2 regions of the Alteromonas sp. ABH4_456 genome follow, and region 2 is predicted to be linked to the other one. Evidence: predicted binding sites of a transcription regulator. Region 2 holds the regulator's gene; the other holds the start of a gene.
The links. The regulator sigma-54, encoded in region 2, starts transcription at its own class of promoters, with help from an activator protein. The targets are predictions, from matches to a motif close to GTTGGCACGNNNNTNGNNT.

Region 1 (3,420 bases), on a different contig from region 2:
AGACCGGATAAACGCCTCTTTTCTCTCCTCTGTGCCTTGCCACAAGACCGGCTCACCGAATTGTCGCTGTGCAGCCAATGCAGCTTCTGCGGGTGATAACCCGGTGGCTTCGCAGATGTCCTCGTTGGACATCTCGCTGAAATGGGTGAATTCACCGGCAAAATCCGGTTTGACCTTTTCGAGTAATTTCAGCCAGTACATTTTCGATGAGGTGAAAGATTTGCACCAGAAACCATCCTGCCACACGGTACCGGCTGGCTTTTTCGCGAAAAACCCATGAGGAATGTATGCTGCAGCGCCGTTTTCTACGATAAACGGGCCGGTCAGGCCAATGGTTTCCCGCAATTCAAGCAATTCAACAAAGGTTTTGCTGGTGGTAGGAATGACGGGAATATTTCGCTCTGACAGTGAGGTCAGCGTAGGCTTTGCTGCTTCAAAACTGTATGTATGGTGGTCAAGTAACGTACCGTCCATGTCAGTGAAAATGAGTGTATTCGCTGTGTCCATGACTACTTCCTGATGACGTTTTTAATGACTCTGTTTTCATCTAACTCAAATACCTGATTACACTTTGCAGGCAGGGAATTAAACGCATGTTCTGTGAGTCTCTGATAATGTTGTATGAAACGAAGGATTTGTTCATCGCTCATAATACCGCTTCCGGTTTTACCGGTTTTTGCGGCCAGTTTGTGTTCCTGTTCACACCGCCATTTGTAAACATGCTCAAAAGACGGACCTTTTAACATTACCCAATACTGCATTTCATCGTATAAGGATTCATAATCTGCAGCAATTTTATCATTCACGTATCCCCGCCATGTGCCATCCGGGTCTTCGGTGCGCTCTAAATCATTAACCGGCTCTTTAAGTGCGTCCTCAGATTGCGCTGACACGCCCCAACACCAGCCTTCAATTAATACAATATCAGGTGGAGAGGTGATTACCGGCCACGCAGATCCTTCAAAAGGATCATCGGTGGCTTTATTGAAGCGGGGCAGAGCAACGCTGCCTGCAGATTTTAACGCTGTGAAAGTGCTATCAGCCAGAACCGTATTGTGCGTACCGGGTACGCCTCTGGTGCAAAGCAGGGGATGTACGTTGGCAGCAAGTTCTTGTCGTCTTGCACGGGAGAGATAGAAATCGTCAAGGGAGATCGTGACGGCTGACAGCCCGTGCTGGTGGGTGAAGTAGTGGATAAGAAAGTCGCATAATGTGGATTTCCCTGATCCCTGGCAGCCATTAACACCGACGAAAAATGGCCCTTCCGCACCATTTCTGTGCAAAAGGATTTCGTCTGCTAACGGTATGAACCATTCTTGTGCAATGGCCTGGTAAGTGTCCGGTAACTGGTGCTCGTTCAGAAAGCCCGTAATATCCATGTTACTACCTGTGTTACGTGCTGTTTCAGCACAGTTTATAAAGTAGTAACTACAACAATTATGCCAATCCGGGTCAGGAATGCTCGCAGACCGGTGCTCAGATCCGGCAACAGTCTGCAAACGAACAGGACATAAAGTTACTTTTTCGTGGCTATCAGTACTGCACGTTGTGGTGCAGGATAACCTTCAATGGTTTTGCTGATGTCATCAGGATCCAGAAAATCTTTCAAAGACTGAGACGTCATCCATTCTGTGGTGCGCTGCTCATCCAGAGACGTGGTGTTGATATCAGCGACCTTAACATTTTCAAAACCCAGCCTGCTCAGCCACACTGTGAGTGCCTTTACACTTGGCAGAAACCAGACGTTGCGCATCTGTGCATAACGTTCGCCTGCTATCAGTACGGTTTGCTCATCGCCTTCCACTACCAGTGTTTCAAGCACCAGCTCACCACCTTTACGTAACTGATCTTTCAGTTGGGTGAGAAACTGTACCGGATCTTTTCTATGGTATAGCACACCCATTGAGAACACGGTATCAAATGCTTTTAGTGCCGGCATCTGCTCAATGCCCAGCGGTAAAAAATGGATATTGGCGGCAGGAATAAAATGCCTGATAGCCTGAAACTGAATTAAAAACAGTTGAGTCGGATCGATGCCATAAACGCCGGCAGCATCTTCTCCCAGCATACGCCACATGTGATAACCGCTACCACAACCCACATCCAGAACATGACGGTTGGCAAGCGGGCTGATATGAGGCAGTACCCGATCCCATTTCCAGTCAGACCGCCATTCTGTATCAATATGAATACCGTGAATGTGATAGGGACCTTTTCGCCATGGCATAAACTGTTTCAGCAGACCTTCTATCTGTTTCTGCTGATATTCGCTGATGTCAGCGGCGCTGCCCGCAGTAACACTGTGTTTCAGTTCTTTTGAACTGACAGTGGTCTCAGGAAGTTTTTCCAGCAATTTACACCATTTACTGAATTCTCCGTGGAGGTGTTCCCGCTGCCATTCGCTGATTTGTGCCGGCAGCGTTTCAAGCCAGTGTGCCAGAGGCGTGTCCAGCAACTGACGGTAACATTCAGTGAACCAGGGATCAGAAATACGTCGCATCAGGCATTGTCTCCACCAGCCTTAATGGCCACCATAGAGGTAAAGTTATAGCATTTGAACCACATCACCACATCTTCAAACCCTACCTTTTTCAAGCGGTTTTCGTGAGTCTGATAGCTGTCGGTGAGCATCACATTTTCAAGCGCTGCCCGTTTCTGGCTGACTTCCAGTTCACTGTAACCATTATTGCGCTTAAACTGATGATGCAGGTCGATAAGTAGATGATTTCCCTGTTCACTGGGATGCTGAATTTTCTCTGACAAAACGAGGATCCCACCCGGGTTAAGGCCGTTGAAAATTTTGCTCAGCAGCGTTTCTCTTTGCTCCGGCGGAATAAATTGCAAGGTGAAATTCATGATCACCATAGATGCATTTTCTATTTTGGTGTCCAGAGCAGATTCACATTGAAGTATGACAGGATTAGGTAAATGAAAACTGGAAATTACCCGTTCACAACGCTCAATCATTGCAGGGGAGTTATCAATACCGGTGATCTGACAGGACAAATGATCCGTGTTGCGTGCAACAGAAAGACTGGCAGCCCCCAGGGAACAGCCGAGATCATACACATTGCTGCTATCAGTAACTCTGGCTCTGGCCAGTTCTCCGATGGTATGCAGAATCGTCTGATAACCCGGTACTGAACGTTGAATCATATCGGGAAATACGTCAGCTACGTGTTCATCAAATCGGAAATCACTGACGGTTGTCATATGGCTGGCAAAAATATTATCCGGCTTTTGCACTGAAAGACCTTACTGATTAGCTAAAAAACGGGGCAGATTTTAAAGGATTGCCACGTTTTTTTCATTTAAAAGGAAAAATTTCTTGATTATAAAGCGCCTTAAGTTAATTTGACTTTATATCATTAGCCTAAAGTATTACCCTATAGTAACAGGAAAAATTACATAATTCGGGCA
Region 2 (3,420 bases):
GCTGGATAAAGGCAAAATCCTCATTGATGAGCAGGAGCTGACGCACCAGCCAATGCACGAACGTGCCCGCCGGGGAATTGGCTATTTACCCCAGGAGGCATCCATTTTCCGCAAGCTGACCGTACATGAAAACATCATGGCGATATTACAGACGCGTAAAGACTTAAAAAGTCATCAACGTGAACAGGAAGCGGATGCACTACTTGATGAATTTAATATTAACCATATACGTAATAGTACAGGTATGAGTTTGTCGGGTGGCGAACGCCGCCGGGTTGAAATTGCCCGCGCACTGGCAGCCAATCCGCAATTTATTTTGCTCGATGAACCCTTCGCCGGAGTTGACCCGATTTCGGTTAATGATATAAAGAAGATCATTCAGCACTTACGGGACAGAGGTATCGGTATCCTCATCACCGACCACAATGTCAGGGAAACCCTTGATGTGTGTGAAGAGGCCTATATCGTCAGTCATGGAGAACTGATTGCTCAGGGCACCGCAGAACAGGTATTAAGTAATCAAAAAGTTCGTGATGTATACCTTGGTGAGCAATTCAGGCTATAGTTAAGATATCGGGATGAGCATTTAGCGGAGATTTCGCCACCGGCACTCACACCGCTACAACCGGATGTCCTTTTTAGAGTTTATATAAGACGTAGATGAAACCATCTTTACAGTTAAAATTTAGCCAACAACTAACAATGACGCCTCAGCTTCAGCAGGCGATCAAGCTATTGCAGTTGTCTACGCTGGACTTACAACAAGAAATTCAGGAAGCTCTCGATTCTAATCCTTTGCTGGAAGTCGACGACAGCTCCGACAACGATGTAATTGAGAAAAATAACATCGACAATGATGACAGCATGCAAGAGTCTGCATCAGCCTCGTCTTCTGACAGCATGGATACCGGTGAAGCACTGGAAAAGAATGATTTACCGGATGAGCTGCCCATCGACAGTACCTGGGATGAGTACATTTCTGCGTCTTCTGCCCCCGCGCCCGGCCCTTCCGGTGGTGATGATGAACAAATCTTTCAGGGTGAAACCACCGAAAATATTCAGGACCATCTGCTGTGGCAAATGCGTCTGACACCTTTTTCTGACACAGACCGCGCCATCGCGCTGGCGATCATCGATTCCATTGATGAGTCCGGCTATCTAACGGTTACAGTTGACGACATTCTGCAAAGCGTAAACAGTGAAGATATGGAAGAGCCCGTAGAAGAAGATGAGGTTGAGTGCGTACTTAAACGTATTCAGCTTTTTGATCCTCTCGGTTCCGGCTCCCGCACACCGCAGGAGTGCTTGTTAGTTCAGCTGGCGCAATTTGCACCGGAAACACCGTGGCTGGAAGAAGCCAAACTACTGCTCAGAGAGCATTCCGATCTGTTAGGCAGTAAAGATTACCGTACGTTAATGCGTAAAACCCGCCTGAAAGAAGATCAGTTACGGGAAGCGATGCGTTTGCTGCAAACGCTTAATCCCCGTCCGGGCAGTGCATTAATTACGAAAGAACCCGAATATGTCATTCCGGATGTATCGGTTGCTAAGAAAAATGGCCGTTGGGTTGTAGAATTAAACCCCGACAGCCTGCCTAAGCTCAGTGTTAATCAGCAGTATGCTGCAATGAGCCGTAAAGCAAGAAACAGCAGTGATTCACAATTTATCCGCTCTCACATGCAGGAAGCAAAATGGTTTATTAAGAGCCTTGAGAGCCGGAACGATACGCTGCTGAAAGTAGCAAATTGTATTGTTCAGCAACAGATGGGCTTTTTTGAGCATGGCCCTGAAATGATGAAACCAATGGTGCTGAATGATGTCGCAGAAATGGTAGATATGCACGAATCTACTATTTCCAGGGTAACAACGCAGAAGTACATGCACACGCCCCGTGGTATTTTCGAGTTGAAGTATTTCTTCTCCAGCCACGTTGCCACTGAATCAGGTGGTGAGTGTTCATCTACAGCGATTCGCGCCCTGATTAAGAAGCTGGTTGCCGCTGAAAAGCCAAGCAAGCCACTGAGTGACAGCAAGATTGCTTCGTTGTTGGCCGATCAAGGCATTATGGTTGCCCGGCGAACAATAGCAAAGTACCGGGAATCCTTGTCGATCCCGCCGTCTAACCAACGCAAAAGCCTTATCTAACTTAAGGCTGCTCAAAATAAGGAAGACGAAATATGCAAATCAACCTTTCTGGTCATCACATTGAGATCACTGATTCTTTGCGTAATTATGTCGATACTAAGTTCAGCAAACTGGAACGTCATTTTGACCACATATCAAATGTGCACGTTATTTTAAATGTTGAAAAGCTTAGCCAAAAAGCAGAAGCAACGGTTCATCTTAGCGGCGCGGAAGTCTTCGCCTCTTCCGAAAATCAGGACATGTATGCTGCCATTGACAGCATGGTCGATAAACTCGACAGGCAGGTCCTGAAACACAAGGAAAAGCTTAAAAAGCACTAATTGAATTCATGGATATACAAGCCATAGTCAGCCTGGACCGCACCGAGTGTGCGGTCCAGTGCAATAGCAAAAAACGCATTCTCGAAATCATCAGCGGGATTGCAGCTAAAAATAACCCCGATGTTGATGAAGCCACCGTATTAAGTAGCCTGCTGGCCCGTGAGCGAATGGGCAGCACGGGTATAGGTAACGGCATTGCCCTCCCCCACGGTCGCCTGGCCGGACTGGAAAAAGTTATCGCCATTGTGGTTACCAGCACACCCGCCATCGATTTTGATGCTATCGACAACAAACCTGTGGATATTTTCTTTACTCTGCTTGTCCCTCAGGAACAAACCGAAGGGCATTTACAAACTCTGGCCATGGTTGCCGGAAAACTCAGCGATAAAGAAACCATAAAAACTATCCGCAAAGCTCAGACAAGTGATGATATTATTCGCGCATTACAGTAACTTAGTGTAATACGCACCGACAACACGTGACTTCAGGAGAAACGGCGTGAAGTTAATCATCATCAGCGGACGTTCCGGTTCAGGAAAATCAGTAGCACTTCGTGCCCTTGAGGATCTGGGGTACTACTGCGTCGATAATATTCCGGTTAATCTGTTACCAGCCCTGACACACACTGTCGCCGATGAATACGAGCAGGTAGCTGTGAGTATTGATGTCAGAAACTTGCCTAAAGAGCCTTCTGAGCTGGTTGAAATTCTCGACTACCTGCCGGAGTCATGGACTGTCACCATCGTATATATTGACGCAAGTGACGATATGCTGGTGCGCCGGTTCAGCGAAACCCGGCGGTTACACCCGCTGGCCAAACTGAATAAGTCATTGTCAGATGCCATCCAGACAGAACGTGAACTGCTGGCGCCTGTAGCGGAAAGAGCGGATTTGAATATTGATACCGATTCTCTGAGCATCCACCAGCTGGCAGAATTAATCCGCGAGCGTATCC

Region 1: a site for sigma-54 is predicted at 1,429-1,447, ahead of ACXAG2_RS00645 (kinase). Genes of this name have one in related genera too.

The regions. Positions count from the first base shown of each region.
Region 1 is NZ_JBSWXO010000001.1:127,696-131,115, reverse strand. Features, by position in the region: gene ACXAG2_RS00650 (HAD-IIB family hydrolase) at 1-507, opposite strand, end outside; gene ACXAG2_RS00645 (kinase) at 510-1,379, opposite strand; gene cmoB (tRNA 5-methoxyuridine(34)/uridine 5-oxyacetic acid(34) synthase CmoB) at 1,517-2,491, opposite strand; gene cmoA (carboxy-S-adenosyl-L-methionine synthase CmoA) at 2,500-3,246, opposite strand.
Region 2 is NZ_JBSWXO010000003.1:363,028-366,447, reverse strand. Features, by position in the region: gene lptB (LPS export ABC transporter ATP-binding protein) at 1-565, shown strand, start outside; gene ACXAG2_RS06940 (RNA polymerase factor sigma-54) at 661-2,145, shown strand; gene hpf (ribosome hibernation promoting factor) at 2,178-2,465, shown strand; gene ptsN (PTS IIA-like nitrogen regulatory protein PtsN) at 2,474-2,917, shown strand; gene rapZ (RNase adapter RapZ) at 2,964-3,420, shown strand, end outside.